3 regions of the Metapseudomonas otitidis genome follow, and region 3 is predicted to be linked to each of the others. Evidence: riboswitches for the same ligand, from Rfam matches in the RefSeq annotation. Region 3 holds a riboswitch; each other region holds the start of a gene.

Region 1 (9,720 bases), 2.5 Mb from region 3:
AGGGCGCCGAAGGTCTGGGCCATGGCGGCGCCGTTGATCACCCCCAGCACCGGCACGCCGAAGTGCCGCGCCAGGTCGGCGGCGGACGGCGAGCCGTCGAACAGCCCCATGACGCCCTCGATGAGGATCAGGTCCGCTTCCCCTGCTGCTTCCCACAGCAGGCACCGGCTCTCGGCCTCGCCGATCATCCACAGGTCCAGCTGGTAGACAGGGTGGCCGGAGGCGCGGGCGAGGATCATCGGGTCGAGGAAGTCCGGCCCGCACTTGAACACTCGCACGCGCCGGCCCTGGCGGGCGTGCAGGCGTGCCAGGGCGGCGGTGACGGTGGTCTTGCCCTGGCCGGAGGCGGGGGCGGCGATGAGCAGCGCGGGGCAGGTGCGGGTCATCAGAACTCCACGCCTTTCTGGGCCTTCACCCCGGCCTTGAAGGCGTGCTTGACCAGGCTCATCTCGGTGACGGTATCCGCCGCCTCGATCAGCGCCTCGGGCGCGCCCCGGCCGGTGGCGACCACGTGCTGGTGCTCGGGACGGGACTCGATGTCGCGCAGCACCTCGTCCAGCGCCAGGTAGCCATGCTTGAGGGCGATGTTCAGCTCGTCGAGCACCACCAGGCCCACCTCGGGGTCGTCCAGCAGCTCACGGGCCACGGCCCAGGCGGCGCGGGCCTTGTCGATGTCGCGCTGGCGGTCCTGGGTGTCCCAGGTGTAGCCCTCGCCCATGACGTGGAAGCTCACCTCTTCGGGGAAGCGGCGGAAGAAGGCCTCCTCGCCGGTGGACATGCCGCCCTTGATGAACTGCACCACGCCCACCTTGAAGCCGTGGCCAAGGGCGCGGGCGACCATGCCGAAGGCGGAGCTGCTCTTGCCCTTGCCGTTGCCGGTGTGCACCAGCAGCAGGCCGTACTCGTCCTGGGCCTGGGCGATTTTCTCGTCGATCAGGGCTTTCTTGCGCTGCATGCGCGCCTTGTGGCGCTGGTCGCGTTCGGGGGATTCGCTCATGGGAGTCCTCGGTTCGGGGCCGACGCGGGCGCCGGCGGAAGGATGCGCAGTTTACGCCGGGTGCGGCGGCGGCCCGAAGGCTTTTCCGCCGCACCCGGCAAGGATGTTCAGGGGTTACAGGGCCTGGTAGCGGACGCTGAAGTAGACGGCCTGGCCGGGCTGGTTGAAGTCCTTGGCGGTCTCGTAGTCAGCCGCGAAGAGGTTGCTGACCTTGGCTTGCAGGCGCCATTCCTCGTTCAGCCAGTACTCGCCACGCAGGTCGAGGGTGGCGAAGCCGGCCAGGCGGTCGTCGTTGGCCACGTCGTCGAAACGCCGCCCTTCGGCGTGCAGGGTGGCGCCCAGGCCGACGGCACCGATGCGCCGGTCCAGGTCCAGGTTGAACACCTGCTGGGCACGACGTGGCAGCTGCTTGCCGTGGTTGCCGTCGTGGGCGCGGTTGACGCTGTCGAGCAGGGTCAGGTTGGCGTTCCAGTCCCAGCCGAGCCAGCGGCTGCCGAGGCTCAGCTCGGCGCCGTCGATGCGCGCCTTGCCGATGTTGTTGGGGCCGCCGAAGGGGCCGGTGCCGGCCTGGGCATCGTGGACGATGAGGTCGTCGACGTGGGTGCGGAACAGGTTGGCCGACCAGTGCCCCCAGTCGTGTTCGCCGCTCAGCGCCGCTTCGAGGCTTTCGGAGGTCTCGGCCTTGAGCCTGGGGTTGCCGTAGTCGGGGTAGTACAGCTCGTTGAAGGTGGGCGCCTTGAAGGCAGTGCCGTAGCTGAGGCTGAAGCGCAGCGCCTTGCTGAGGGCGTAGCCCCAGGCGGCGCTGCCGGTGTCGTGGCGGCCGAACTGCTGGTTGTCGTCGCGGCGCAGGGCGAGCTGCCAGTCATGCCGGCCGGCTTCCCCCAGGTACTGGGCGAAGGTGCCCCGATTGAGGCGCGAGTCGCGGTCGAAGCGGGTGGAGCTGTCCACCTCGTCCTGCTGCCAGTCATGGCCGATGCTGAAGGTGTGGCCCTCGGCCAGGGTGAATTCGTTGAGCCAGGAGGCGGTGTCGCGGCGGGTGTCGAAGCGCGAGTCGAACTGCCCGCCGGCCTCGGTGCGCGACAGGTCTTCGCTGCGCCCGGCCTGGAGGGTGATGCCCCAGGGCTCCACCGGGCTGAAACGGGCGCGCCCGCCGATGACGCGCTGCTCGTTGTCGGCGTTGGCATTGCGGCCGCCGCCGGGGCTGGACCGCGACACCAGGTCCAGGTCGGTGTGGGCCTTGGCCCGCAGCAGGGTGCCATCCAGTTCCAGGCCGTTGTCGAAGCGGTAGCCGGCGCGCAGGTTGCCGGAGAGGTTGCGGTAGCCGTCGGCGTCGCCCTCGTGGTAGCTGCTGCGCGCGCGGGTGGCGTCGATGCCGTCGCTGTCCTGGCTGCTCATGCCCAGGCTGTACCAGCCCTGCTCGCCGCCGCCGCTGACGCCGGCACTGCCCTGGTAGCTGTCGTGGGTGCCGTAGCCGGCGGAGAACCAGGGCTTGGCGGTGCCGTCGCCGCTGCCCTGGCGGGTGAAGATCTGGATCACTCCGCCGATGGCTTCGGAGCCGTAGAGGCTGGAGCGCGGGCCACGGACCACCTCGATGCGCTCGATCAACTCCACCGGCAGGTCCTGGAAGGCAGCCAGGCCGTTGCTGGCCGCGCCGATCTTCACCCCGTCCACCAGCACCAGCACGTGGTCGGACTCGGCGCCGCGCATGAACAGCGTGGTGTTCTTGCCGGGGCCGCCGTTGTTGCTGAGGGTGACGCCGGGCACCTGGCGCAGCAGCTCGGGCACCGAGTGGGCCTGGCTGCGCTCGATGGCGTCGCGGTCGATGACGGTGGTGGCGGCCAGGCTGGCGCGCACTGGCTGCGAGGTGCGCGTGGCGGTGACGCTCTGGGGCGCCAGTTCGAGGGGCTCGCCATGGGCCGGCAGAACGGCACCGAGGCCGAGCAGCATCCATGTGGCGGATGCCCGGGATACGGGGGACTGCATGTGGGGTCTCCGTCGCGCCACCCGCGCGACTCCAGGGATGGATGCATGGCCGTGGCCATGCTCGCTCGCACCGGGCCGGTCTCCGGGCTTGCGAGCGGAACCTGGGGTTCCCCGACCGCGCCTTCCCATGCGTGGGCACAGTGGCTGGATGCGGTGGTTGACTCGCCTACCGTTGCGGGGGCAGCGCCGGATTCTTGATGGAATGGACCGGCTTCCCTGTTTCACCCCACCGGCCAAAAGCCGTGGGGCACCTGGTGCAGGCGCGCAGCTTAGTGGCGCGGCGGGACAGGGTCAATCGAGCCCGCGCCGCGCCGGACGGGAGGGTTCAGGCGCCGTCCTTCTCGCAGTTGACCATCCAGGGCACGCCGAAACGGTCTTCGAACATGCCGAAGCGAACGGCCCAGAAGGTGGGCTCCAGGGGCATCTGCACGGTGCCGCCGGCACTGAGCCCGCTGAACACCCGCTCGGCCTCGGCAATGCTGTCGACGTTGAGCGACACCGAGCAGCCGCGAATGCCGGCGTGGGGCTGCTCGGGCAGGCTGTCGGAGGCCATCAGCGACTGGCCGTCGCGGGTCAGGCAGGCGTGGATGATGTGCCCGTGGCAATCAGTGGGTACGTGGGCAGCGGCCGGGGTTTCGCCGAAGGTCATCATCCGGAGTTCGCCACCGAGTACATCGGCGTAGAAGGTGAAGGCCTCCCGGCAGGTGCCGGGGAAGATCAGGTAGGCATTGATGCGCATGAGGGGGTTCCTCCCTGTGGGGTTCCGCCACGCTCCGTGGCGGCCCCCTCATGCTCCGCCGATCCGCCGGATTGTCGATGACCGTCCGGCGAACGGCGTCGGTGCGCCGCTCAGTTCCGGGGCAGGCGGATGCGGAACTCGGCGCCGCCCAGGGGCGAGTCGCCCAGGGCCAGTTCGCCCTCGAAGCTCTCGACGATGTCCAGCACCACGGCAGTGCCGATGCCCTGCCCCGGGTGCTGGGCGTCGGCCCGCTCGCCGCGCTGGAGGATGCGCGCGCGCTGGTCCGGGGGTACGCCGGGGCCGTCGTCCTCCACCACCAGCTCGCAACTGGCCTCGTGCTCTCGGGCGCTGACCCGCACGGTGCCGAGGCACAGCCGGTAGGCGTTCTCCAGCAGGTTGCCGAGCATCTCCAGCAAGGCGCCCTGCTCCACGGGCACCTGCAGGTTCGGGTCGAAGTCCCGCAGGACCCTGACCCGCTTGTCGCGATAGACCTTGTCGAGGGCGTCGCAGAGGGTGTCCAGCAGCGGGGCGAGCTGCACCCGGTGGCGCACCAGGCCGCTCTTGCGCAGGGTGGCCCGTTGCAGCTGGTAGCCGATCTGCTGGCTCATGCGTTCGATCTGGTTGCGCAACACCCGCGCCGGTTCGGTGTCGCCAGGGCGGGTGGCGATGGTCTCGCTGACGCCCTGCAGCACCGAGAGCGGCGTCTTGAGGCTGTGGGCCAGGTCGTCGAGGGAATGGCGGTAGCGCTCGCGCTGGCGGCGTTCGCTGTCCAGCAGGCGGTTGAGGGACTTGGTCAGGCGCAGCAGCTCGCGGGGGTGGGCGTCGCTCAGGGCATCGCGGGTGCCGGACTCCACCTGGTCCAGCTCCTCACTGAGGCGGCGCAGGCTGCGAAAGCCCCAGGTGAGGCCGAACCAGAGCATCACCAGCAGCACCAGCAGGGCCGTGCCGAGCCAGAAGTAGAGCTGCTGGAGGAAGCCGTCGTGCATCACCTGGTAGTCGCTCATCGGTTGCATGGTGACGATGCTGAAGGCAGCGGCCTGGTCGCGCAGCAGGTCGATCTCGACGTCGTAGACGAAGAAGCGCCGGCCGCGATCGTCGTGGATCTGGGTGAACTCGTGGCCACGTCCGTCGTAGCGCGGCATGTAGTGGACGCTCTCGTCCTGAGAGGAGCGCGACTGCCAGATCAGGCGGCCGTCGCTGTCGTAGATGAAGCCGAGCTGGTGGGCGTCGAGGTTGTCGAATTCCTCGTCGGGGAGCTTGTCGGGCATGTCGAGCTTGCCGTCGACGATGCGGGCGGCAGCGATCAGCGCGCTGGCATCGGCCGCGAGGCGCTTCTCGATGGCCTGCTCCATGGCGGTGTCGAAGGCTTTGCTGAGCACCGGCAGCAGCGCCAGCATGAACAGCACCGCCAGGCCGGCGGCGCCGAGCATCAACCGCAGGCGCAGGGAGAACCCCGCCAGGGGGTGTCGCCTCATCGGCAGCGCTCGGTGAACAGGTAGCCCTGGCCGCGCACCGTGTCGATGGGGCGGAAGCCGTTGTCGCCTTCGAGCTTGCGCCGCAGCCGGCCGACCAGCACTTCGATGACGTTGGGGTCGCGCTCGTCGTCGTCCGGGTAGAGCTGCTCCATCAGCCGCTCCTTGGCGACCACCTGCTGGTGGTGGCGCATGAGGTATTCGAGGATGCGGTATTCGAAGGCGGTGAGCCCAAGGGACTCGCCGTTCATCATCGCCTGCTTGCGGTTCAGGTCGAGCACCAGGGGCCCGGCCTCGATGGTGGACTGGACGAAGCCGGACGAACGCCGCAGCAGGGCATTGAGGCGGGCCTCCAGCTCTTCGAACTGGAACGGCTTGACCACGTAGTCGTCGGCGCCGGCGGCCAGGCCTTCCACCTTGTCCTGCCAGTTGCCACGGGCGGTGAGGATGAGGATGGGGAAGGTCTTGTCGCGGCTGCGCAGCTGGCGGATCAGGTCGAGCCCGCTCATGCCGGGCAGGCCCAGGTCCACCACGGCCAGGTCGTGGTGATACTCCTCGGCGCGGTACAGCGCCTCCTCGGCATCGGCGACAGCGTCCACCACGTGGCCCTGCTCGCCCAGGCGGGTGTAGAGGTGGTGGCGCAGCAGCGCCTCATCTTCCACGACCAGCAGTTTCATCAGCGTCTCCATGAAGAGGGCCGGGCAGGTGCCCGGCCCGTGGGTGCAGCGGGTCAGAACTTGTAGGTGGCACCAACGTAGGCCTGGGAGCTGCTGTGCAGGTCCAGGGAGCCCAGCTTGGGACCGCCGTGGGGCGCGACTTCGGTGCTGGCGTTGGTACGCAGGTAACGATAGCCGGCCTCGATGGAGGTGTTCTTGTTCAGCTCCTGGAGGATACCGGCCTGCAGGCCGGCGGCGTAGCCGATGTCGCTGTCGCGACGCAGGCCGGAGCCGTCCTGCTCGAGCTTGACCAGGCCCAGGGTGGCACCGCCGAACAGCTTGGTGTTGTTGTCACCCAGGGGGAGGAACAGGTCGTAGCTGCCGAGCAGGTTCTGCTGGCGCAGCTTGTTGCCGCTGTGGGTGTCGGAGAAGTTCTCGTAGGTCGCGTAGTAGCGGCCCTTGTCATCGGCCTGGCCGGCGCGGATGCCCCAGGTGCCGGTCTTGTGGATGACCTTGTCCAGGCTCGGGTGGTCCATGTTGGCGTTCAGCGCCGAGGAGTTCTGGATGTTGTTGTTGGTCTGGCCCCAGGTCAGGCCCACGAACGGCTCGGCGGCCTGGGCGGACAGTGCGGTGAAGCCCAGGGTGGTGGCCAGCGCGAGGGGGGTGAGGATCTTCTTCATGAGGGGGTTCTCCCTGTTGACGTGTGTAGGTGTCGAACTCGGGAGCCATGATGCAGGCGGGTCACTGAACCGCCCCTGAACCCTCTCTGAACCTCGGCTGAACAGCCGGTCGATCAGGAAATCAGGCCCGGGGCGGGGGTTGCGGCCCTTGCGGCGACTCAGTCCAGCGGCGGGACGCGCCAATCGATGGGGGCCAGCCCGTGCTGTTCGAGGAACTTGTTGCAGCGGCTGAAGTGCCCGTTGCCGAGGAAGCCCCGGTGGGCCGACAGCGGCGAGGGGTGCGGCGAGCGCAGGGCGAGGTGCTTCTGGGTGTCGATCAGCCGCTGCTTGCTCTGGGCATGGGCGCCCCAGAGCAGGAACACCAGGTGCGGCTGGTGCTGGCTGACCACTTCGATCACCCGGTCGGTGAACGGCTGCCAGCCCTGGTTGGCGTGGGAACCGGCCTGGCCGCGCTCGACGGTGAGGGAGGTGTTGAGCAGCAGCACGCCCTGCTCGGCCCAGCTCTGCAGGTAGCCGTGGCTGGGCATGTCGAGGTTCAGGTCGCGCTTGAGCTCCTTGTAGATGTTCAGCAGCGACGGCGGGATGGCCACCCCCGGCTGCACCGAGAAGCACAGGCCGTGGGCCTGGCCCGGGCCGTGGTACGGGTCCTGGCCGATGATCACCACCTTCACCTGGTCCAGCGGTGTGGAGTTGAGGGCGTTGAAGATCATCGGTCCCGGCGGGTAGATCTCTTTTCCGGCAGCCTTCTCAGTGCGTAGGAAATTTCCCAGCGCTTTCATGTAAGGTTTGTCGAATTCGTCGCGCAGGGCTTCTTTCCAGCCTGCCTCGAGCTTGATCCGATCACTTTCAGTCATGGTGCATCCCGTCTGCGGCGCCCGTGGCGCATGAGCACGGCCGGCCGGCCGTCCAGTGGTCGGGCACCCTAAGAAATGCCCTCTACTCTTGTCAATCGAGGAGGGAGGAAGGACACACCCCATGGATAACCGCTACGACCGCCTCAAGTTCTCGCTGCTCAGCCACTTCATGAAGGGCGAGGCCAAGGTCCCGCAGATGCCGGAGACCTCGATGCAGCTGCGCAAGCTGCTCTCGTCCGAGCACGCCTCCCTGGAGCAGGTGACGCGCCTGCTGCACAGCAACCCGCCGCTGGCGGCCTACCTGATGCAGTTCGCCGCCACCCCGCTGCTGCGCAACCTGCGGCCGGGGGTGAACCTGCAGGAGGTGATCGCCCGCCTGGGCATGCAACGCCTGAACAACCTGGTGCTCAGCTTCACCCTGCAGAACCTGCTGACCACCCAGAACCCGGTGCTGCAGAAGGTCTTCCGCCATCGCTGGAACACCGCCCTGCTCTGTGCCGCCTACTGCGCCTGCCTGGCCCAGGACTACACCCGCCTCTCCCTGGAGGACGCCATGCTCGCCGGCCTGGTGCAGGACATCGGCAGCCTGCCGCTGCTGGACGAGGCCGACCAGTGGCCCGAGATCCCCCGCGAAGAAGCCGTGCTGGAGCAGCTGTGCGAACAGCTCTCGGCAGACATCGGCGTGGTGGTGCTGACGGCCTGGAAGCTGCCCCCGGTGCTGGTGGACTGCGCGCGCCATCGCACCCACTGGGATCGCCAGCACGGCGAGCGGGCCGACCTGGCCGACCTGGTGCAGGTGGCCAGCCGCCTCTGCGCCAGCGAGCCGGACGACGAAAGCCTGCCCCAGCTACCCGCCTGGCGGCGGGTGCTCAGGGAGCGGGCGGACCAGTTGGACGCTGCCACCCTGCGCACCGAACTGGCCAGCGGTGTGGCGTTCTGGTTCAAGCTGATGGGCGGCAAGGGCCACGCCTGAGCGGCATCACCCGGCCCGCTGGCGGCGGGCCTTCCAGCTGCGCACCAGTGAGGGAGCCAGGGCGGTCAGCGCCGAACCCAGCACCACCAGCACGGCCCCGCCGTAGGCCAGGCCGTTGATCTGCTCGGGGTGGACGTGGTCCGGCCACAGGCTGGCAGCGACCGCCACCGAGGCGAAGGTCACCAGCGGGGTGATGGCCAGCGTCGCGCTGACCCGGGAGGCCTCCCAATGGGCCAGGGCCTCGGCGAAGGCGCCGTAGGCCACCAGGGTGTTCAGGCAGCAGGCCAGCAGCAGCCAGCCCTGCAGCGGGCTCAATTGCAGCGCCTCCAGCGGCGAGACCCAGGGGGTCAGCAGCAGGGCGCAGCCGAGGTAGATCACCATCATCACCTGCATGGAATTCCACACCGTCAGCAGCTGCTTCTGCGCCAGCCCGTAGAAGGTCCAGACGAAGGCCGCGCCGAGGACGATCAGCACACCGGTGGTGTAGCTGCCCAGGGAGGTGAACAACTCCTCCAGGCGCTGGTTGAAGAACAGCCCGAACCCGCTCACCAGCACCAGCAGGCCCAGGGCCTGGCCGAGGCTGAAGCGCTCCTTGAAGACGAACAGGCTGCCCAGCAACAGCAGGATCGGCGCCACCTGGATCACCAGCTGCGTGGTACCCGGCGTCAGCATGCGCAGGCCCATCAGGTAGAGCACGTAGTTCCCCAGCAGGCCGCCGATGGCCAGCGCCACCAGCCAGCCGCCCTTGCGCCCCAGCGGTCGAAACGTCGGCAGGCGCCGCGTGGCCGCCAGGTAGAGGAACAGCAGGGAGCCGGAAACCACCAGGCGGTACCAGGTCACGGTGACCGGGTCCATCACCTTCAGCACTTCCTTCAGCTTGATGGGCAGGATGCCCCAGAGCACCGCAGTGACGAGGGCGAGAACCAGGCCGAGAAACCAGCGGCCGGATGAAACATGCATGGGAAACCTCAGGGCAGGGCCCGCAGGACGGCGGGTGCGCCATTCTAGGGCGGGCCCGGCCGGCAGGACAGCTACACCCGCCCGCCAGGCTGCCGGCCAACTGTACCGGTCGACCACCCGCACCTGTGATCACAACCGTCCATCGCCGGCCCGTGCAGCGCAGCGGCGACGCATTAGACTCCAGGCATCTGTACGCCGCTTTCGGAGAGCCCGCATGTACGGCCAACGCACTGAAGACGCCGGTCCCGGCACCCACTACCGCAGCGACCGGATCAGCTCGGTGAACGGCCAGTACTTCTTCGCCACCCGCGAAGGCACCCTGGAAGGCCCCTACTTCACCCGGGCCGATGCCGAGCGGGAAATCACCTCCTACATCCGCCGCATGGTCCAGGCCAAGGAGATGATC
Region 2 (9,720 bases), 2.3 Mb from region 3:
TAGTTCTCCAGCAGCAGCTGGCAGCCCAGGCGCTGCTGCCAGGCGTCCACGGCGTCGCGCACGCGGGCGTAGTCGGCCTGGTAGTCGATCTCGGCCAGGTGGTAGAGCTGGCGCCCCTCGTGGCTGAAGCGGGCGACATGATCGGAGACGTACAGCGGCTTGACCCGGTCGATCAGCGTGCGCAGGCGCTGGGCCATGTCGTCCAGGCTGGCGGCGTCGGCCTCGATGAAGCGCGAGAACATGATGTGGAACCCCATCGGCGCGTCGAAGGCCCCGGCCAGGGTGTCCGCGTCGAGGGTGAGGAAGTTGTCGATCAGCAGTTCCACGTAGTCGATCCGCCCTTCGGCCAGCAGGCGACGGACCAGGGGCGTGGTTTCCCCGAGGGTGAAGTTGAATCCCAGGCGCATGGTTCCTCCTTGTCGGGAACCCACGCCGGCGCCAGGCGCCGGCGTGGGTGGGGCTCAGTTCACCCCGAGCGGGGCGCAGCAGGCACCACAGCAGGCACCGGCACGACCGGCGACGGTGAGGGTTTTCTTGCTGGCGATCTTGATGTTCATGGGGTTTCTCCTTGTGGATCAGCAATGAAAGGAACGTCGTTCGACGGCAACGCCGTCAGGGTTGTGAGGTGGAACGGTGGGCGGTTTCTCGGTGCGCAGCCTCCTGGGTGTGGGTGGGTTGGAACCGGTAGCCCGCCGGCCAGGGGTCGGCGTAGCGGGGGTCATGGGGCAGGCTCAGGTCGGTGAGGCTGCCGAGGAAGGCTTCGAGGTCGTCCAGCTCGGCCTCGCTGAGGTCGATGCGGGCGATCAGCCCGCTCTTGTGCGGGTTGCGCCGGCCATCGCCCTTCGCCGGGCCCTCGGGAATGTCGCGGCCGCCGGCCGAGTAGATGCGCAGCACCTCGCGCAGGGTGGCGGCGCTGCCGTCGTGGAAGTAGGGCGCGGTCAGTGCCACGTTGCGCAGGCTGGGGGCGCGGAAGGCGCCCATGTCCTGGGCCTGGGCGGTCAGCTCGAACACGCCCCGGTTGGGGAAGGGGTAGGTGCCCTGGTCGTCCAGGTTGTAGAGCCCGGTGTTGTGGAAGGGCGTTTCCACCTCGCGGGTGCGGGCATGCACCACCTGGTCGTTGAAGTTGAAGCTGCCGTGGCAGTGGTGGCATTCGGCGCGTTCGCCGAAGAACAGCTCCATGCCGCGCTTTTCCGCGGCCGTCAGTTGCAGGCGCCCTTGCAGGTAGCGGTCGTAGCGGCTGTCCACCGCCAGCAGGGTGCGCTCGAAGGCGGCGATGGCGCGGATCACCGAGGCCATGGTGATGGGCTCGGGGCTATCGGGGAACGCCTGGGCGAACAGCGGCGGGTACAGCGGCTCGTCCCGCAGGCGCTGGAGGATGGTGGCGCGGTTGCCGTCGTTCACCCCCATCTCCACCGGGTCGTCGCCGAACAGCGGGCCTTCCATCTGCCGCTCCAGGGACACCACGGCCGGGTTGGCCCAGTTGTAGGTGGCGTTCCAGGCCACGTTGGCCAGGCCCGGTGCGTTGCGGTGGGTGAGGGCGCCGGCGCTGCCGGTGGAGCGCGGCGCGCGGTCGCTGAAGGCCTTGGCCTGCAGGTGGCAGCCGGCGCAGGCGAGGGTGCCGTTGCCGGACAGGCGCGGGTCGTAGAACAGCCGGCGGCCCAGCTCCACCTTGGCGGCGCTCATGGGGTTGTCCGCCGGTACGCGGGGCGCGGGTACGTGGCTGGGCAGTGGCCAGGCCCAGTCCTGCGCCAGGGCGCTGCCGACCAGCCCGAGGCCGGCCAGCAGTGCGGCGAGTCGGCCGATGCGCCGCGTCATGGCCGGGGCACGACGCGCAAGGCCGGAACCTGGCCATCCGGCAGCGGCTGGCCGCTGGCCAGGTCCAGGCCGAGGCGGGCGAACACTGCCGGGCATTCGGGGTCGTCCGGGCCGCTCATGCAGCCCACCGCGCCGCCCTGGTCACGGCCGAGCTGGCTGCCGGCCAGCAGGCTGGACAGGTCCAGCGCCACGGCATCGCGCCGGGGGTCGAAACCGCGCAGGGAGACGGGCACCCGGTTGGCCCGCAGGCAGGCCACCGTTTCGCCGGTGAGCGGGTTGCCGCTGCAGCCGGTGGAGCCCAGGTGCAGGTACCAGCTGGGCGCGCGGGCGCCATCGGCCTTGGCTACGCCGCCTTCGGGGTTGACCTCGACCTTGGCGAACTTGCGCCCGGCCTGCCAGCTCCAGCCCATGGCGGCGATGTCCAGGGGTGGGCCCTGGAGTTCGGTGCTGGTGTGGTTGAGGGCCTCGGGCACGCCGAGGCTGAAGCGCAGGCCGACGTAGTCACCGGCCGGTGCCTGGCCGCGCACCTGGGTGCGGGTGGCCGGGGTGCCGCCCTGGCAGGTGCCGGTGGCGTCCTCGAAGTCCAGCAGGGCGACCTGGCCGTCCTGCCAGTCGTCGTGGTCGAGCACCAGGGGCACGGCCTGGCCGTCGGCGCGGACCAGCGCCACGTCCTGCACGTAGAACCGTGCATCGCGCAGGGTCGAGGAGCGGGCATCAGCGCCCAGCGGGCCCAGGGGCGCACCGCAGCGGGCGGGGTGTCCGTTGGCCAGCAGGGCGAAGTCGATCACCACCGGCTGCGGGCCGCTGGGGGCTTGGGCGGCGCATGCCGAGAGCAGGGCCGTGCCGAGCAGAAGGGGAAAGCGATGAGCGTGCATGGACGGCCTCTCAGAAGCGCGAGCTGAGGGTGAGGTTGACGCTGCGGCCTTCCTCGTAGCTGAAGGTGTTGGCCTGGGTCTGCTGGTAGGTGGCGTAGGCCTGGTCGAACAGGTTGGTCACCCCCAGGTCGACGCGGTACGGGTCGCGCTCCCAGGTCAGGCCGATGTCGTGCAGGGCGTAGCCGTCGCGGCGGCGCAGCAGGGTGTCGTCGTAGTCCTGGGCCTTGACGAACTGCCCGCGGTAGTTGATCGACCATTGCTCGTCGAGGCGGTAGCCCAGGGTCAGGGCCAGCTTGTCCGGCGGTGCGTAGAGGTCGGCGCCGGTCTGGGCGTTGCGCGAGCGCAGCTGGGAGTACCCCAGGCCGACGCTCAGGCGGTCCAGCTCGTAGGCCGCCTCGATCTCGCCACCCTGGCGCTCGGCCCGGGCCACGTTGCGCCGCTGGAACACCTGGCCGACGCCGGCGAAGGGCGCCTGGCGCACGTAGGTGCCGACCACCTGGGAGTCGATCAGGTCGTAGACGTCCTCGTCGAAGCCGGTGGCCTTGAGGCGGAACTGGTCGCCGGCGGCCAGCAGGTCGCTGAAGTCCAGGGTGAAGCCGGCTTCCCAGGTCTTGCTGGTCTCCGGTTCCAGGCCCGGGTTGGGGCGGAAGTTGAACAGCGCCCGGCGGGTGTCCAGGTTGCCGTACATCTCGGTCATGGTCGGCGCGCGGAAGGCTTCGCCGTAGCTGACGAACAGCCCCAGGGGGTCGATGGGCTGATACTTCAGGGCGATCTTCGGCGAGAGGCGGCTGTGGCGGGCGTCGCCCTGGCCGGGGGAGGACAGCCTGTAGTCGTCGTGGCGCAACGCGGCGATCAGGGTCCAGCGGTCGAAGGTCTGCTCGCTCTGGATGAAGCCGCCAAGGGCGCGCAGCTCGCCGTCGGGCAGCACCGAGTTGCCCTGGCCGTTGGAGGTGTTCTCGGCGGTGTCCTTGTAGTAGTCCACGCCGTAGGTGAGGCGCTGCCGGTAGTGCTCGCCCACCTCGAAGGTGCTGGTGTTCTGCAGGCTGCCGCCGTCGGTACGGGTCATGGCCGAGGTGTCGGCCTGGGGCGGTGTCGAGCGGCTGTGGCCGGCGAGGCTGAAGCGGGTGCGGTAGAGGCTCAGCTTGCCGTCCAGCCAGCTGCGGTCGGTGTCGTGGAACGACCAGTTGCCGGTGTACTGCTCCTGCCGGCGGCGGGTGTCCTGGTCGAAGGGGAACACCAGGTTGCCGCCGGGGTTGGTGGGGCCGGTGAAGTCGTCGTCGAAGGTCTGGCGGCTCAGCTCCACCCGGTTCAGTTCGCCCAGGTTGAGGCCGGCCTTGAGCAGGCTGGCGCCCAGGTCGCCGTCGTTGGGGTACTCCGAATCCGCGCCGCCCTTGCCGGTGTGAATGGCGCCGTAGTTGCGGTAGGTGGCACTGGCCAGCACGTCGGCCTGGTCGTTCAGTGCTGCGGCGGTGAGGTGGGTGGAGAAGGCCTCGTTGCCGCTGCGGTAACCCACCTTGGCCTGGCCGCCGTAGCCGCGCTCGGGGTCGACGTAGTCCTCCGCTGCCAGGGTTTCGAAGGCCATCACGCCGCCCAGGCCGCCACTGCCATAGGCCGCCGACATGGGGCCGCGCACCACGTCCACCTGGCGGATGAAGTCGGGGTCGAGCAGCAGCGGGCTGTTCACGCCGCCCTCGTTGTTACGCCGCGCACCGTCCACCGTGAGGATGATGCGTGGCCCCTGCAGACCACGGATGGCGGGGATCTGTGCCGCAGGGCGGGGGCCGCCGCCGAAGTTCACGTTGGGCAGGCTGCGCAGCACGCTGGACAGGCTATCGGCCTGGGCATCCTCGAGGGCCTTGCGGTCCACCGTGGACACCGAGGCCGGCAGGTCGAAGCTGCTGTTGGCGCTGCGGGTGGCGGTGACGGTGGTGCTGTCCAGCACCAGGGTCTTGCCGTCTCCCTGGGCCTGGGCGGCGGCGCAGAGCAGGAGCAGCAGCGGCCAGGCCGTGGCGGGCGAGGGGAGGAAGGCGGAGCGCCAGAACGAAGGGGATGGCATCACGGCCATGGGCGTCGGTCCCTGTTGTTGTCGAGTGGTTCCGGGAACGACCTGTGCCGCATGGCGCCGAGCTGTCCGATCCCTGGATGACTACCGGGCGCCTCATGGCGCCCGCATGCACTTGGCAGGCCTCTGGGGCGCTGCGGGACGGATGCTAGCAAGGGCCCCCGATGCGGCCCGACTGCGACGAGCTGCCACACCCCGGGCGCCCGGAGGCCTGCGGGTGGCGCCTGGCTGGCAGGGGAAAGTCGACTGTGGCGGACTGTCGCAGGCAGGGAGGCGCACGGGGCGCTCGCAGGGGCGCAAAAATTTGCCTTTGCCGCCCGCAGGCCCGCCAGTAAGATGGCCGCCGATGGTTTCCGGGCAACCGCCCGGAGCAACAGGGAACATGGTGCGGCGCAACGCCCAGGCCATGGCTGCCCCCGCAACTGTAAGCAGCGAGCGAAACCCGAAGCACCACTGGCCCCGGCCGGGAAGGTGGGTGGAGCATTGACCTGCGAGCCAGGAGACCTGCCATCCGTAACGGGCACGAGGCCCGACCCCTAGAACTGGTCACCGCGCGGTGGGCGCGGCAAGGAACCGCACATGCATATCGAACCCGGCGTCGTCGAAGGCGCCAAGCTCCTGCTCAGCTATGGCACCGCCGTCACCGCCTTCGGCCTGACCGCCAAGATGGCCTACGACAGCATCCGCACCAACGGCGGCATCAGCGCCCTGGCCCTGCGCAGTTTGATCGCCACGGCCCTGGTGTTCTGCTTCTTCGAGGTGTTCCCGCATCACGCGGTGGGCGTCTCCGAGGTCCACCTGATCCTCGGCTCGACCCTGTTGCTGATGTTCGGCGCCGGCGCGGCCGCCATCGGCCTGGCCGCCGGGCTGCTGGTCCAGGGCCTGTTCTTCGCCCCCTTCGACCTGCCGCAGTACGGCATGAACGTCACCACCCTGCTGGTGCCCCTGTGGGGCATCAGCCTGCTGGCCAACCGCATCATCCCGGCTCGCACCGCCTACGTGGAAACCCGCTACAGCCAGGCCCTGGCGCTGTCCACCGCCTACCAGGGCGGCATCGTCGCCTGGGTGGCCTTCTGGGCCTTCTACGGCCACGGCTTCACCGCCGAGACCCTGGCCTCGGTGAGCACCTTCGGCCTGGCCTACATGAGCGTGATCCTGGTGGAACCGCTGATCGACCTGGGCGTACTGGCCCTGGCCAAGACCCTGTCGCGCTACAGCCAGGGCCCTCTGTTTAACGTCCGCCTGCACCACGCCGCGGCCTGATCCGACACACCTGCCGCCCGGCTGCAATGGACGGGCGGCCTCGTCATTACCCTTCGAATCTGTCCTGTTTCCGTCGCCCAAGTTTCACATGGCTGTGAATGTGACGACTTTCCGACGCCTCGCAACATCCAAGTTCGCCAGTAAACGGCGGCACATGACAACTTCCCCGGATTAATCCCATCGCTCACAACTTGGCCAACTTCCAAGTTTCGTCCGGCTCAATACGAAATTTTCCCTCGAACTGCTGAAAGCCCCGCCGCGTGTGGGCTTGGCGCACTCCTTGACAAAAGTCCGGCGCCATTGAATCGACCTCGCAAAGCACGGCAGTTAGCGCGCTACTTGCCGACTAAGTTCATTCGAAAAATGGAGATTGGCAGTCCGGAAATGTAGGTTCTCTGCAAAAAATACGGCTGTTAGCATGAAAACTGCACGACGCGGATAAGTCTCGACGAGTTTCGAAGTTGGTGAAGATGCTGGATGACTTGGCTTTATTCGTGCAGATCGTACGGGCAGGGAGCTTCGCAAAAGCAAGCAGGGTACTAGGGATACCTGCCAATACCCTCAGCCGCCGCCTGATGAGCCTGGAACGCAGTCTCGGCACGGCCCTTTTTCTCCGCTCCACCCGGTTGCTGCGCTGCACGGCCGATGGGGAGCGGCTCTACCAGAAATGCAAGACGAGCATCGACCACCTGGGCAACGCCCTGGCCACCTTGCGTGACGACGCCCAGGGCATCGTCGGCCAGGTGCGCATCCAGGTGCCCACGGGTTTTTTCGAATGCCAGGAGAACGGCTTCTTCAGCCAGCTCCTGCGCCAGCACCCGGGGCTGGAACTGGACGTGGTGGTGGCGGACCACGAGCCGGACCTGGTGCTGGACGGGCTGGACCTGCTGTTCTTCCTCGGTGAGCTGAAGAACGACGCCTACGTGGTACGCAAGCTGTTCGACCTGGAGCTGGGTCTCTACGCCAGCCCCGGCTACCTGGCCATGCACGGCGTGCCGGAGCGGGTGGAGGACCTGGCCGAACATGCCTGCCTGCACCTGAAGAACGTCCAAAGCTGCGAGTTGCATTCGAGCTGCGGCCGCCGGACCTATCGCCTGCGCCCTAACGGGCGGCTGGCGACCACGTCCAGCTCGGCCCTGCTCAATGCAGCGATCAACGATTCGGGCATCGCCCTGCTGTCCACCCTGGCCGCGGAATGGCGCAAGGAGCAGCTGGTGCGCATCCTGCCCGACTACGCCGTACGCGGGCGGGCGCTGCATGCCGCCTATTCCAGCCACCGCACGCTCTCGGCCTGCGGGCGTGCGGTGCTCGACTTCGCCGTGGCGACGGCCCAGCAGGCCTGCGACCTGGTGCAGACCGGGCATGCCTGATGGGGACCGGCGCCGCCGGGGGGAGAGTAGGGAATGCGCGATCCGGACAACGAGCAGCTGTACCAGGCACACCAGGGCCGGACCTTCATGCGTCCGCGCTTTCCGCCCCGCCTGGAGCAGCAGTACCGCGAATCGCTGACGCGGGATTTCCTGCCGTTCCAGAAGGCCTCGGCCGTGGTGGTGCTGCTGGTGTGGGCGCTGTTCATGGGGCTGGACCTGCTGCACTTCGACCTGCAGGCCGGTCTCGATGGCTGGCTGGTACTGCTGGCGGGGGTGCGGGTCGGCATCCTGCTGCTGCTCACCGGCCTGGTGCTGCAGATGCTGCTGCGCGGCATCGAGGCCTACTCGGTGCGCTTCGCCTCGTGGGTGCTGCTATTGGTGCTGGCCGGTGGCATGGCCTCGATCTTCATCTACCGCATCAAGGGCCTGTATTTCTCCGACGGCATCTTCGCCTTGCTCGGCGTGGCGGCCTTCTTCCCCCTGGGCATCAGCTTCCGTCGCAGCCTGCTGGTGGCCCTGGCGCTGTTCGCTCTCTGGCTGCTGGTGGGCTACCCGGTGTACGCCGCAGAGGCACCCGAGCAGTACGGCTCGGTATCCCTGGTGTTCCTGCTGTCGATCCTCGCCTGTGCCACGGGGGGCTACATCCGCGATCAGGTCAAGCGCGAGCAGTTCCTCCTGCGCGAGCTGCTCAAGTGGCAGTCCAGCCATGACCCGCTGACCGGCCTGCACAACCGCCGCGCCTTCGACCAGCACGTGCAGACCGTGCTGGGCCTGGCCGCGCGTGAGCGCGCGAGCCTGGCCCAACTGATCATCGATCTCGACTACTTCAAGCAGTACAACGACTACTACGGCCACCAGGCCGGAGACGCCGCCCTGTGCGCGGTGGCCGGGGTGCTGGAGGCCTTCGCCCGCCGCCCGCTGGACATCGCCGCGCGGCTGGGTGGCGAGGAGTTCACCCTGGTGCTCTACGACGTGGAGGAGGCCCATCTGGAAACGGTGGCGCTGCGGATCGTCCAGCAGGTGCGGGCCCTGGAAGTCCCCCATGCCCGATCGGCAGCCGCCCCGGTGCTGACCGTGAGCGTCGGTGCCTGCCTGTTCCACCTGCCGGTCAGCGAGGCGCTGATGTACCGCCGCTCCGACGAGCTGCTCTACGAGGCCAAGCGCCTGGGCCGCAACCGCAGCTGCGTGGCCGTGGAGGGTTCGCCGGTGCCGCTTCAGGAGGAGGCCAGCAGCGCCCTCAGGTAGCCGGCGAAGCCCTCCGGCGCGCGCCCCAGCAGCCGGGCACTGGTGTACACCCGGGGCCGTGCGCTCCAGGCGATGCGTGCGCCGATCCGGGCGAAGGCCTGCACCAGGTGCACGTCCTCATGGGCCGGCAGGGGCGCAAAGCCCCCGGCGCGCAGGTAGGCGCGGGCGCAGAAGCCGAGGTTGGCGCCGTGCACGTGGCGGTGGTCGTCAGCGTCGCAGTAGTGCTGCTCATAGCGGTCCCGGATGTGCTCCGGCAGGTCGTCCCAGTCGGTGACCTGCACGGTGCCGCAGACCAGTTCCGCCCCCATTTCGAGCTGGTCCACCAGCCAGTTGGCATCCACCACGCTGTCGGCGTCGGTGCAGGCGATCCAGCGGGCGCCGGCTTCCAGCAGCGTCCTCGCCCCTTCGCCTCGCGCACGGCCCACGTTGCGCGCCTGCAGCGCCCGCGTCTCCACCCCGTAGGCATGAGCGATGGCGGCGCTGCCGTCGCTGCAGCTGTCCAGCACCACCAGCACGCGCACCGGCTCGCCGCCCAGCCCTGGGTGCGTGGCTGCAAGGAGTACGGAGTCGAGGCAGGCACCCAGGTGGGCTTCTTCGTCATGCACGGGGATCACCACGCCGATCATGCCGGCCCCTCGCGCAGGCCTTCACGCTGGGCCACCGTGGTGGCGTCGCGGCTCCACACCTCCAGCAGCAGGTCGGGCTCCTCGTGATAGAGCAGCCGGGGCATGTCCAGCGCGCCTCGCAGGTAGCCGTGGACGTCGTCGCCGGTCAGCGGGCAGCCCTCGATGGCGGGGCGCCAGTGGCAGGCCAGCAGCGTGCCCTGCTCGGTCAGCGACGCGCGCGCCTGCTTCACCAGCCGCTGCAGGTCCGTCGGGTCCAGGTAGTAGCCCAGCTCGCTGAACAGGATCAGGTCGAAGCGCCCCCGTGGCCATTGCTGGGGCAGGCGCGCCTGCACGAAGCGCACGTTGGGCTTGCGCGCCACCCGCCGCCGGGCCAGCTCCACCGCCCGCTCCGAGGTGTCGCAGGCCAGCAGCTCGTGGCAGCGGTCGGCCAGGCGCAGGCTCAGCTCGCCGTTGCCGCAGCCGGG
Region 3 (9,720 bases):
GCCCTGTTCCAGGTCGGCCAGGGCGTAGCCCTCTGGCGGGTCCAGCAGGCAGGTGCCGAAGCGCAGTTCGCCACTGGTGGTGATGGCCGGGGCCACGTCCAGCCAGGCGGCGATCTCGCGGGCCAGGCTGTTGACCCCGCCCAGGCCGCCTAGCAGCGGCACCACGGCGCTACCGTCTTCGGCCAGGGCTAGCACCGGCGGTTCGGCACCCTTGTGGGCGAGCAGCGGTGCGAGGGTGCGGATGACGATGCCGGCGGCGCACAGGGCGATGATCGGGGTGTCGTTGCGGTACAGCTCGCGCAGGGTCTCGCCGAACTCGCTGTAGCGCTCGTCGGCACCGTCGACGCGGCCGGCGAGGCCGAGCACCCGGGCCTGTGGATAAAGCGCCTGGAGTCGACGGGCGACGGCCAGGCCGCCGTTGCCGAGGAGGACGATGGCGGGGGCGTTCATCAGCCCCTCCATTTCTGGCCGGGGACCAGGATCATCGAGAAGTACGGCGAGGCCATCGGGTCCACCTCGTCCAGGGCCACGATGCGCTGGTTGGCCATGGTGGCGCGTTCGACGTAGTGGGCGCGGTCGGCCAGGCCCAGCTCGCCCAGCACGCGACGCACCTTGTCGAAGTTGCGCCCGAGCTTCATCACCACGGCGGCTTCGGCGGTGGCCAGGCGGGCCTTGAGTTCAGCCTCGGGGAGCACCCCGGAGAGCACCGAGAGGCTCTGGTTGCGGTACACCAGCGGCAGGCCGAGCACGGCGGCGCTGCCGAGCATGGAGCAGACGCCGGGCACCACCTCCACCTCGTAGCGGTCGGCCAGGCGGTCGTGCAGGTACATGTAGGAGCCGTAGAAGAACGGGTCGCCTTCGCAGATCACCGCCACGTCGCGGCCGGCGTCGAGGTGCTCGGCCACCTGCTGGGCGGCGGTGTCGTAGAAGTCGCTGATCACCGTTTCATAGGACAGCGGCGGCTCCAGCTTCTCGGTGGTCACCGGGTACACCAGCGGCATGCGCACCTGGGCGTCCGCCAGGTGCTGCTCGATGATGCCGAAGGCGTTGCCGCCCTCGCCGCGATTGGCCTTGGCCTTGGCGACGAAGTAGCCCACTACCTGGGCCGATTGCAGCAGGCGCAGGGCCTTGAGCGTGATCAGTTCCGGATCGCCCGGGCCCACGCCGAGGCCGATCAGCCGTCCCTTGCCGCTCATCACTCCACCTCCGTGGCCAGGGCGTTGACGGCGGCGGCGGCCATGGCGCTGCCGCCGCGACGGCCGCGCACCACCACGTAGGGCACGCCGCGGCTGTCGGCGGCGAGCATGTCCTTGGACTCGGCCGCGCCGACGAAGCCCACCGGGAAGCCGAGGATCAGCGCCGGTTTCGGGGCGCCGGCGTCGAGCATCTCCAGCAGGTAGAACAGCGCGGTGGGGGCGTTGCCGATCACCACCACGCTGCCTTCCAGGTGCGCGCGCCAGTGCTCCAGGGCCACTGCCGAGCGGGTATTGCCCAGTTCGCGGGCCAGCTCCGGCACGCCGGGGTCGTTGAGGGTGCAGATGACCGGGTTGTTGGCCGGCAGGCGGGCGCGGGTGATGCCTTCGGCCACCATGCGCGCATCGCAGAGGATCGGCGCGCCAGTGGCCAGGGCGGCGCGGCCGGCGGCACCTGCTCCGGGGGAGAAGGCCAGGTCCTGCACCACGTCGACCATGCCGCAGGCGTGGATGACGCGCACGGCGAGCTTCTCCAGGTCCGGCGGGATGGCGCTGAGGTCCGCCTCGGCGCGGATGATGGAGAAGGAATGGCGATAGATCTCCTGACCATCGCGGATGTAATCGATCATTCGGTGGAGCTCCAGCTGTCAGGAGTGGCGGCCAGTCGGGCGCTGGCCTGTTCGAGGTCGAGGTCGCTCGCCAGCAGCAGGCCGAAGCCGCTGCGGGCGCGCTGGTAGAGGTCGTAGCGGCCCGGTTCGCGGGCCAGCAGGGTGAAGGGCGCGACGTGGGCGGCGGCGCAGGAGCGCGGGCAGCCGGTCAGGTGCAGCTGCACCCGGGGCGGCAGGTGCGGCGCCAGGGCGAGGGCGTCGGCCTTGGTGTCGGCCAGGCTGCGTGGGCAGCCGCTGGAGCCAGTGCAGGCGATGAGCCGGGCCAGGGGCGCGTCGGGGTCGGTGACCAGGCCCAGGGCGGCGAGGGCGGCGAGGGCGCCGTCGAGATCGCGGGGGGCCGGCAGCAGCACCGATTGCCAGGGGGTGAGGCGCAGGTGGCCGTCGCTCTGCTGGTCCGCCAGGTCGGCCAGGGCCATCAGTTGTTCGGCATCGAGCCGGCCGAGGGGGGCGGCGCCGCCGGCATGCCGGCCAGCCACGGCGCCCAGGTGGCCGAGGGCGCCGGCGGTGTCGCGGCGCCAGTCCGGCACGGCATGCAGGGGCGCGCCGAGGCGGGTTTCCAGCTCCGCCAGCAGGGCGGCGGGGCCGAGGTCGGCCAGCAGGTGGCGCATGCGCGTCTGCTCGGGGCGGGCGCGGTCGAGGAACAGGTGCAGCAACGCCTCCACCAAAGCCGGCACCTGGGCGGCGGGCACGGCGCCCAGGGCGGGGGCGTCGTACGCCTGTTGCGGCGGGCACCCGGCCAGGCCGAAGGCGAAGAGGGCGTCGGCCTGCGGCCCGAGGGCGCAGAGCCAGAGGTCGTGGGGGTGCTCCAGCATGGCCAGGGCTTCGCCGCCGTCCAGCAGCAGGGCGAACTTGGGCGACAGGGCGTGGAAGCGCGGGGTGTCCTGCAGCAGGGCCAGCAGGCGATCGGCCAGGGCGGCGGTCGTCTCGTGGCCGGGCGCCAGGCCCAGCAGCGGGCTGACCATCAGGTTGCGCACGTCGTCGGCACCCGGCGAGGGGGCGCCCAGGTCGGCGGCCAGCAGTGCATCGATCAGCGCCGCTTCGGCACCGATCCTTACCCCGCGGATCTGCAGGTTGGCGCGGTTGGTGGCCTCGATCACGCCGCTGGCGTATTGCCGGGCGGCTGCGGCCACGGCGCGGGCCTGGCGGGCCTGGAGGCGGCCACAGGGCAGCTTGATGCGGCAGATGCCGCCATCGCCGGATTGCACGATGCGCAGCAACCCCGGGCAGGCCGAGGGGCGGACGGTGGCGGCAGCGGATTCGGCCTGTTTCAACGGGTCACCCTGGTTGGCGTCGCGGCGACCGGAATATCCCTAGCCCAGGGACACGTTTGCATCGATACACCCCGCCCGATGCGCTCACACGCGACTGGTTTCACCGGCAGGTCTCCTGGCTGGCAGGTCGTCATCCTCCGCGGCCTTCCCGAGCGCTGCTCAGTGGCCAGGGTGCGTGGACTCGCTGCTTACAGTTGCGGGGGCAGCCACGGTGCGACCGTGTTCCCTCAGTGCCCGGATGGGCACTGGCCAGCGCCTTGTAGGGGCCGGCAACCGATGAAGGGCGCTATTATGCCCGCTTTGCGCGACATGAGGAAAAGGCTGCCTGTCGGAACGGCAAGCGGCTGACACCTCGCTAGAAACGGGAGTTTCCATGCAGCCCTGGCTGACGGTTGTGGGTATCGGTGAGGACGGCTATGCGGGCCTCGGCAAGGCGGCGCGCCATGCGTTGCTGGGGGCCACTGAAGTGGTGGGGGCGCCGCGTCAGTTGGCGCTGCTGCCGCGCTGCGTCCGTGCCGTGCGCACGCCCTGGCCGAGCCCGTTCTCCCTGGAGCCGGTGCTGGCGCGGCGGGGCACGGCCCTGTGCGTGCTGGCCAGTGGCGATCCGATGCTGTTCGGCGTGGGCGCCAGCCTGGCGCGGCAGGTGCCGGCCGGGGAGATGCAGGTGCTGTCGGCGCCTTCGTCCGCAGCCCTGGCGGCGGCACGGCTGGGCTGGCCGCTGCAGGAGGTGACGCTGCTGTCCACCGTGGCGCGGCCCCTGGCGGTGCTCAACGGCCACCTGCACCCCGGCGCGCGGCTGCTGGTGCTGAGCAACGATGGCCGCACCCCGGCGGCCCTGGCGGCGCTGCTGGCCGAGGGCGGCTTCGGCGCCAGTCGCCTCACCGTGCTGGAGCACCTGGGCGGCCCCCTGGAGCGCCGGCTCGACGGCCTGGCCGACGCCTGGAGCGACGTGGCGGTGGCCGACCTCAACCTGGTGGCGGTGGAGGTGGCGGCTGACCCCGGCACCCGCGCGCTGCCGGTCACCTGCGGCCTGCCCGACGACGCCTACCGCCACGACGGCCAGCTCACCAAGCGCGATGTCCGCGCCGTCACCCTGGCCCGCCTGGCGCCGCGCCCCGGCGAGCTGCTGTGGGACGTGGGTGCCGGCTGCGGTTCCATCGGCATCGAGTGGATGCGCGCCCATCCGGCATGCCGCGCCCTGGCCATCGAGGCCAACGCCGGGCGCCAGGCGCACATCCAGCACAACCGCGACGCCCTCGGCGTACCCGGCTTGCAGCTGGTGGCCGGCGAAGCCCCGGCCGCGCTGGAGGGCCTGCCGGTGCCGGATGCCATCTTCATCGGCGGCGGCGTCACCGACCCCGGCGTGCTGGCGCAGTGCTGGGCGCGGCTCAAGCCGGGCGGTCGCCTGGTGGCCAACGCCGTGACCCTGCAGAGCGAGGCGACCCTGGTGGCCTTCCGCGCCGACCACGGCGGCAGCCTGACCCGCATTGCCGTCGCCCAGGCCCAGCCGCTGGGGGACTTCGACACCTGGCGCTCGGCCCTGCCCATCACCCTGCTGGAAGCATTCAAGCCATGAGCCGCCTCCTGCTGCTGGGCGGCGTGACCGAGGCCCTGGCCCTGGCCCGTCGCCTCGGCCCCGCCCATGTGTACAGCCTCGCCGGCCTCGGCAAGGTGCCCCAGGACCTGGCCTGCCAGGTGCGCGTGGGCGGCTTCGGCGGGGCGGATGGGCTGGCGCAGTACCTACGCGAGGAAGGCATCGACCTACTGCTGGACGCCACCCACCCCTATGCCGCGCAGATCAGCCACAACGCCGCCCGCGCCGCCGAACTGGCCGGGGTGCCCTGCTGGGCGCTGCGCCGCCCCGGCTGGCAGGCCGGCCCTGGTGACGATTGGCACGAGGTGGACGACTGGGCCGGCCTGATGGCCGCGCTGGCGCCGTTCCGCCGGCCTTTCTTCACCCTCGGCCGCGAGCCGCTGGAGCACCTGCACAGCGTGCCCGAGCACCAGCACTGGACGGTGCGCTGCCTGCAGGGGCAGGCCCCCGGCGAGCGCTTCGAGGTGATCGGCTCGCGCGGGCCGTTCCACCTGGACGAGGAGCGTGCGCTGTTCGAGCGCCTCGGCACCGACGTGCTGATCAGCAAGAACAGTGGCAGCCAGTCCACCGAGCCCAAGCTGCAGGTGGCCCGTGAGCGCGGCCTGCCGGTGCTCATCCTCAAGCGCCCGGCATTGCCGCCGGTGACCCGCGAATTCGACTCGGTCGAGGCCCTCTGGCAGGCCCTCGGCCCCTACCTGGACACACCATGACCGCCACCGTTTACGCCCGCGTGCTGTTCGCCGGGCCCGACCTCGCCGAGGGCGCCTTCGCCGAGCTGTTCCGCCGCCAACTGGTCGCCCTGCGGGGCGAGGCCGCGCTGGCCGATGTGATCGATACCGGCACCGGCCTCGATGCCCTGCGCGAGGCCGTACAGGCCAGCCCGCGCCCGCTGCTGGTGATCGACCTCGACCCGCAGAGCACGCCGCCGCACCTGGACTGGCTGCGCAGCGAACTCGGCCGGTACCCGGCTCCGGAGCAGCTGTTCGTCGCCAGCCTGCTGGGTCAGTACGACAGCGACCCGGCCGGCGCCGCCTGCGCCCTGGTGGCGCGTACCGAGCTGCACCTGGCCTGCGCCGAGGTGCCGGCGTTGCCGGAGAGCCACGCCTGGTCCTGCATCCCGCCCCATGCCCGGCGCCTGCTGCTGTGCAACGGCCCGCGCTGCACCCGCCGGGGCGCGCTGCCGCTGTGGAAAAAGCTGCGGGAGACCCTCAAGGCCGCCGGTAAGCTGGAATGCGCAGGCGGCGTGCACATCACCCGTACCCAGTGCCAATACCCCTGCGACCTCGGCCCCACCGCCAGCCTCTACCCGGAAGGCGAGTGGTACCGCCTGGAGAGCGAAGAGCAGGTGCTGCGCTGGGTGCAGGCGCGCATCGTCGAAGAGCGGGCGGTGCCGGAGTTGTTGATGAAGGGGTGAGCGTTGCTCTTCGCTAAACGGACAGATGCCGGGCCGGGATGCCCGGCCTGCATGGAGCTGTGATGAGCCGGTCGGCTTTTGCCTGGGGTCTTGCCTTGTCCACTGTCGTCCTCGTTCAGGCTCAGGCTGATCCGGATCCGGATTGCCCGCCGCAGCGTGAAGAGACCGCCGCGTTGAATGCCTTGCTGAAACAGTCGCCCGAGGCGCTGGCGCTGGAAGCAGCCCGTGCGGGGCGTATCGAATTCATGCTCGTCCTCGGTTACACGGGGACGCTTCCGGGGCTGTCCCCGGCGACACTTGAGTGCCTGGGGCCGTTTCCCACCCGAGTCGTGCCGGGCACCTCGGACGTGGTTTGTACCGAGGAAATGGCTGAACTCCAGCAGCCGGCCCGGGATTTCGCCAAACGCTACAACCACCGCTTGCTGGCGCTCACCGCGCCTGCTTGCGAGAGATACAACTCTGCTGACCGCTGAACGGGTCAGCGCACGAACCAGCGCGCCGTCAGCGGGGCCGAGAGCATCAGCGCCCCGAGGATCACGAAGGCCGTCACCAGCCCCAGCCCCTGGGCGACGAAGCCCACCAGTGCCGGCCCGGCGAGCACGCCGGCGTAGCCCACGGTGGTCACCGCCGCCACGGCGAGATTGGCCGGCATGGTGCCCTGGCGACCGGCAGCGCTGAACAGCACCGGCACGATATTGGCCGCGCCCAGCCCCACCAGCAGGAAGCCCGCCAGCGCCAGGACGGTGTGCGGCGCCAGCAGCATCAGCGCGAAGCCGGCCGTGGCCAGCAGGCCGCCGCCCACCAGTACGCGGTATTCCCCCAGCCGGGCGATCACCCGGTCCCCGGTGAGCCGACCGCTGAGCATCGCCAACGAGAACAGTGCGTAGCCGATCCCGGCCTTGGCCGGGTCGAACTGGCGCGTCTCCACCAGCAGGATGGCGCCCCAGTCCAGCAGCGCGCCTTCGGCCAGGAACATGGCGAAGGTCAGCGCCCCCAGCAGCAGGACCAGCCCGCGCGGCACCACGAACAGCGGCCCGCTGCCGCCCGAGCGGGTGCGCAGCAGGCGCGGGCCGGCAAGGGCGAGGCCGGCGATCACCACCAGCAGGGCGACGAGGATCGCCGGCAGCGGTGCCAGGCCGGCCGCCAGCAGGCCGGTCATGCCCAGGGAACCGACGAAGCCACCGAGGCTGAACAGGCCGTGGAAGCCCGACATCAGCGGCACCGGCGCATCGTTCGCCACCTCCACGGCGTGGATGTTCATCGCCACGTCCATGGCGCCCAGGGAGGCGCCGAACAGCGCCAAGGCGAGGGCCAGCAGCAGGCTGGAATCCGCGCCGGCCAACAGCGGCATGGCGCAGCACAGGCCCACCCCGCCCACCAGGATCACCGGGCGCGCCCCGATCCGCCCCGCCAGCACACCGGCCACCGGCATCGACAGCATCGAGCCGGCACCCAGGCACAGCAGCAACAGCCCCAGCACCGCTTCGCCGATGTCCAGGCGCGCCTTCGCATAGGGCACCAGCGGCGCCCAGCAGGCCATGCCGAAACCGGAGACGAAGAACGCCAGGCGCGTGGCCAGGCGGGTGGCAGGGCTATCGGCACAGGGCACGGCGTGGGTCATGGCGCTTCCGAACGGGAAAAAGGGGTGGACCCTATCACGGACGCGCGCGCCTTGTGGCTCCACCAGGCGGTTGATGGACGAGGTGTTGTGGTCGTGAGTGGGCCTCGCGTTGGGTGCATGGTGCTCTTCCATCCACCCATTCCAGGCGCGCGACCTTGGGGATAACACCGGTCCCGGGATGAGTCCTGTGCAACGAAAGGTGGATCGATGAAGCGCGATCCACCCTACGGGGCGTGAGGGTGCGTAGGGTGGATGGCGCCCTTTCCATCCACCAATTTCGGGCACTTGGCCTTGGGTGTAACCCCGGTCCTGGGATGAGGTCCGTGCAACGAAAGGTGGATCGGTGGAGCGCGATCCACCCTACGGGGCTGGGGGCTCGCGTAGGGGGGATGGCGCTCTTTCCATCCACCAATTCCGGGCACGCAGCCTTGGGGATAACCCCGGTCCCGGGCTGAAGTCCGGGCTACGAGCTGGTGGGTTGAAGCCCACCCTACGGGCGGTGTCTCAGCTCGCATACTCCTGATGGATCAATCCGCCAACGCCTGGTACTCGGCTTCGAGGAGGGTGGCGAGCTGGCGGGCGCGGCCGAGGCGGATGGGGCCGGACTCGATGTCCACCAGCAGGGTGGTGCAGCCCAGGGGTTGCAGGGCTGGCAGGTCCTTGAGGCGGCCGTCGGTGAGGATCAGCACGCGCTGCTCTTCGCCGGGCCGTTGCCGCTGGCGTGTGGCGAGCCAGCGCGCGGCCTGGGCCAGGGCGTCGGGCAGGGGCGTGCCGCCGCCGGCTCCGAGGCTCTGCAGCCAGGGTTGCAGGCGGGCGTCGGCCTTGCGGCCCTGCCAATGCCACTGGGCCTGGCGACCGCTGGCGGCGAGCACGGCGAGGCGTGCGCGTGCCCGGTAGGCGTCATCGAAGAGCTGGGCCAGCAGCCCCTTGGCACGGGACAGGGCGCCGTGGCGGCGGGTGGAGGCGGAGGCGTCGACGATCACCAGCCAGAGCTGTTCCGCTGCGCGGCTGCGGGGTGTACGGACGAGGTCCTCGGCCCGGCGCGGGCGGCCGCGCAGCAGGGTCGGCAGCCAGGCGATGGCGCCCCCTTGGCCGGGACTGCGGGCGCCGCTGCGGCCTTGGCCGAGGCGCCCAGGCCGGGGCTTGGCACCCGTCCCCTTGGCGTGGCGCGGGCGGGTGCTCAGGGCTTTTTTGGCCAGGCGGGCAGGGCCCTGCGCTCCCCGGTGGGCATGGGTTGGGCGGGCAGTTCGCCCCATTGGCCTTCGCCGCTGGCGTCCTGCTGGGGGCGGGGGGCCTGGGCAGGCGCTTCGCGGGGCGGCTGTGCGGCCGGCGGCGGTGCGTGGTGGCGACGGTGGGCCAGGGCGAAGTGCTCCACGGCGTCGATGTCCTCGGGGGCGATGGCGGTCGCGCCGCGCCAGGCGGCGTGGGCGCGGGCGGCGCGCAGCCAGACCAGGTCGGCGCGCAGGCCGTCGACGCCGGCGTCGAAGCAGCGCTGGGCGATGGCGTCCAGGGCGTGGTCGTCCAGCGGGATGGCGGCTAGGCGTTCGCGGGCGTGCTGGCAGCGGTGGGCCAGGGCCTGCTGGTCAGCACTCCAGCGGGCGATGAAGGCGGCGGGGTCGGCGTCGAAGGCCAGGCGACGGCGGATGATCTCGGCGCGTTCGGCCGGAGCCGGGGCGTGGTCGAGGCTGACCTTGAGGCCGAAGCGGTCCAGCAGTTGCGGGCGCAGTTCGCCTTCTTCGGGGTTCATGGTGCCGATCAGCACGAAGCGCGCCGGGTGGGCGTGGGACAGGCCGTCCCGCTCGACACGGTTGGTGCCGCTGGCGGCGACGTCCAGCAGCAGGTCCACCAGGTGGTCCGGCAGCAGGTTCACTTCGTCCACGTAGAGCACGCCCTCGTGGGCGCGGGCCAGCAGGCCGGGGGAGAAGCGCGCGCGGCCTTCGCCGAGGGCGGCGTCCAGGT

The links. A riboswitch is a leader RNA that binds a small molecule or an ion and turns the genes downstream of it on or off. The one in region 3 is predicted to bind cobalamin.
Region 1: another riboswitch for cobalamin. It lies ahead of btuB (TonB-dependent vitamin B12 receptor); the one in region 3 lies ahead of cobG (precorrin-3B synthase).
Region 2: another riboswitch for cobalamin. It lies ahead of PotMrB4_RS14605 (energy-coupling factor ABC transporter permease); the one in region 3 lies ahead of cobG (precorrin-3B synthase).

The regions. Positions count from the first base shown of each region.
Region 1 is NZ_AP022642.1:4,441,343-4,451,062, forward strand. It holds gene PotMrB4_RS20440 (cobyrinate a,c-diamide synthase) at 1-386, opposite strand, end outside; gene cobO (cob(I)yrinic acid a,c-diamide adenosyltransferase) at 386-997, opposite strand; gene btuB (TonB-dependent vitamin B12 receptor) at 1,112-2,944, opposite strand; cobalamin riboswitch at 3,037-3,250, opposite strand; gene PotMrB4_RS20455 (VOC family protein) at 3,306-3,719, opposite strand; gene PotMrB4_RS20460 (ATP-binding protein) at 3,830-5,194, opposite strand; gene PotMrB4_RS20465 (response regulator) at 5,191-5,868, opposite strand; gene PotMrB4_RS20470 (outer membrane protein) at 5,922-6,527, opposite strand; gene ung (uracil-DNA glycosylase) at 6,686-7,381, opposite strand; gene PotMrB4_RS20480 (HDOD domain-containing protein) at 7,503-8,354, shown strand; gene PotMrB4_RS20485 (DMT family transporter) at 8,361-9,314, opposite strand; gene PotMrB4_RS20490 (DUF6316 family protein) at 9,529-9,720, shown strand, end outside.
Region 2 is NZ_AP022642.1:3,184,460-3,194,179, reverse strand. It holds gene mbnB (methanobactin biosynthesis protein MbnB) at 1-407, opposite strand, end outside; gene mbnA (methanobactin) at 462-557, opposite strand; gene PotMrB4_RS14620 (methanobactin export MATE transporter MbnM) at 613-1,815, opposite strand; gene PotMrB4_RS14615 (MbnP family copper-binding protein) at 1,812-2,690, opposite strand; gene PotMrB4_RS14610 (TonB-dependent hemoglobin/transferrin/lactoferrin family receptor) at 2,701-4,755, opposite strand; cobalamin riboswitch at 5,083-5,278, shown strand; gene PotMrB4_RS14605 (energy-coupling factor ABC transporter permease) at 5,332-6,015, shown strand; gene PotMrB4_RS14600 (LysR family transcriptional regulator) at 6,486-7,385, shown strand; gene PotMrB4_RS14595 (GGDEF domain-containing protein) at 7,419-8,630, shown strand; gene PotMrB4_RS14590 (glycosyltransferase) at 8,600-9,256, opposite strand; gene PotMrB4_RS14585 (class I SAM-dependent methyltransferase) at 9,253-9,720, opposite strand, start outside.
Region 3 is NZ_AP022642.1:858,382-868,101, forward strand. It holds gene cobJ (precorrin-3B C(17)-methyltransferase) at 1-450, opposite strand, end outside; gene PotMrB4_RS04050 (precorrin-2 C(20)-methyltransferase) at 450-1,196, opposite strand; gene PotMrB4_RS04055 (precorrin-8X methylmutase) at 1,196-1,822, opposite strand; gene cobG (precorrin-3B synthase) at 1,819-3,132, opposite strand; cobalamin riboswitch at 3,221-3,425, opposite strand; gene cbiE (precorrin-6y C5,15-methyltransferase (decarboxylating) subunit CbiE) at 3,506-4,708, shown strand; gene PotMrB4_RS04070 (cobalt-precorrin-6A reductase) at 4,705-5,436, shown strand; gene PotMrB4_RS04075 ((2Fe-2S) ferredoxin domain-containing protein) at 5,433-6,140, shown strand; gene PotMrB4_RS04080 (hypothetical protein) at 6,203-6,613, shown strand; gene PotMrB4_RS04085 (MFS transporter) at 6,619-7,761, opposite strand; gene PotMrB4_RS04090 (vWA domain-containing protein) at 8,289-9,017, opposite strand; gene PotMrB4_RS04095 (ATP-binding protein) at 8,942-9,720, opposite strand, start outside.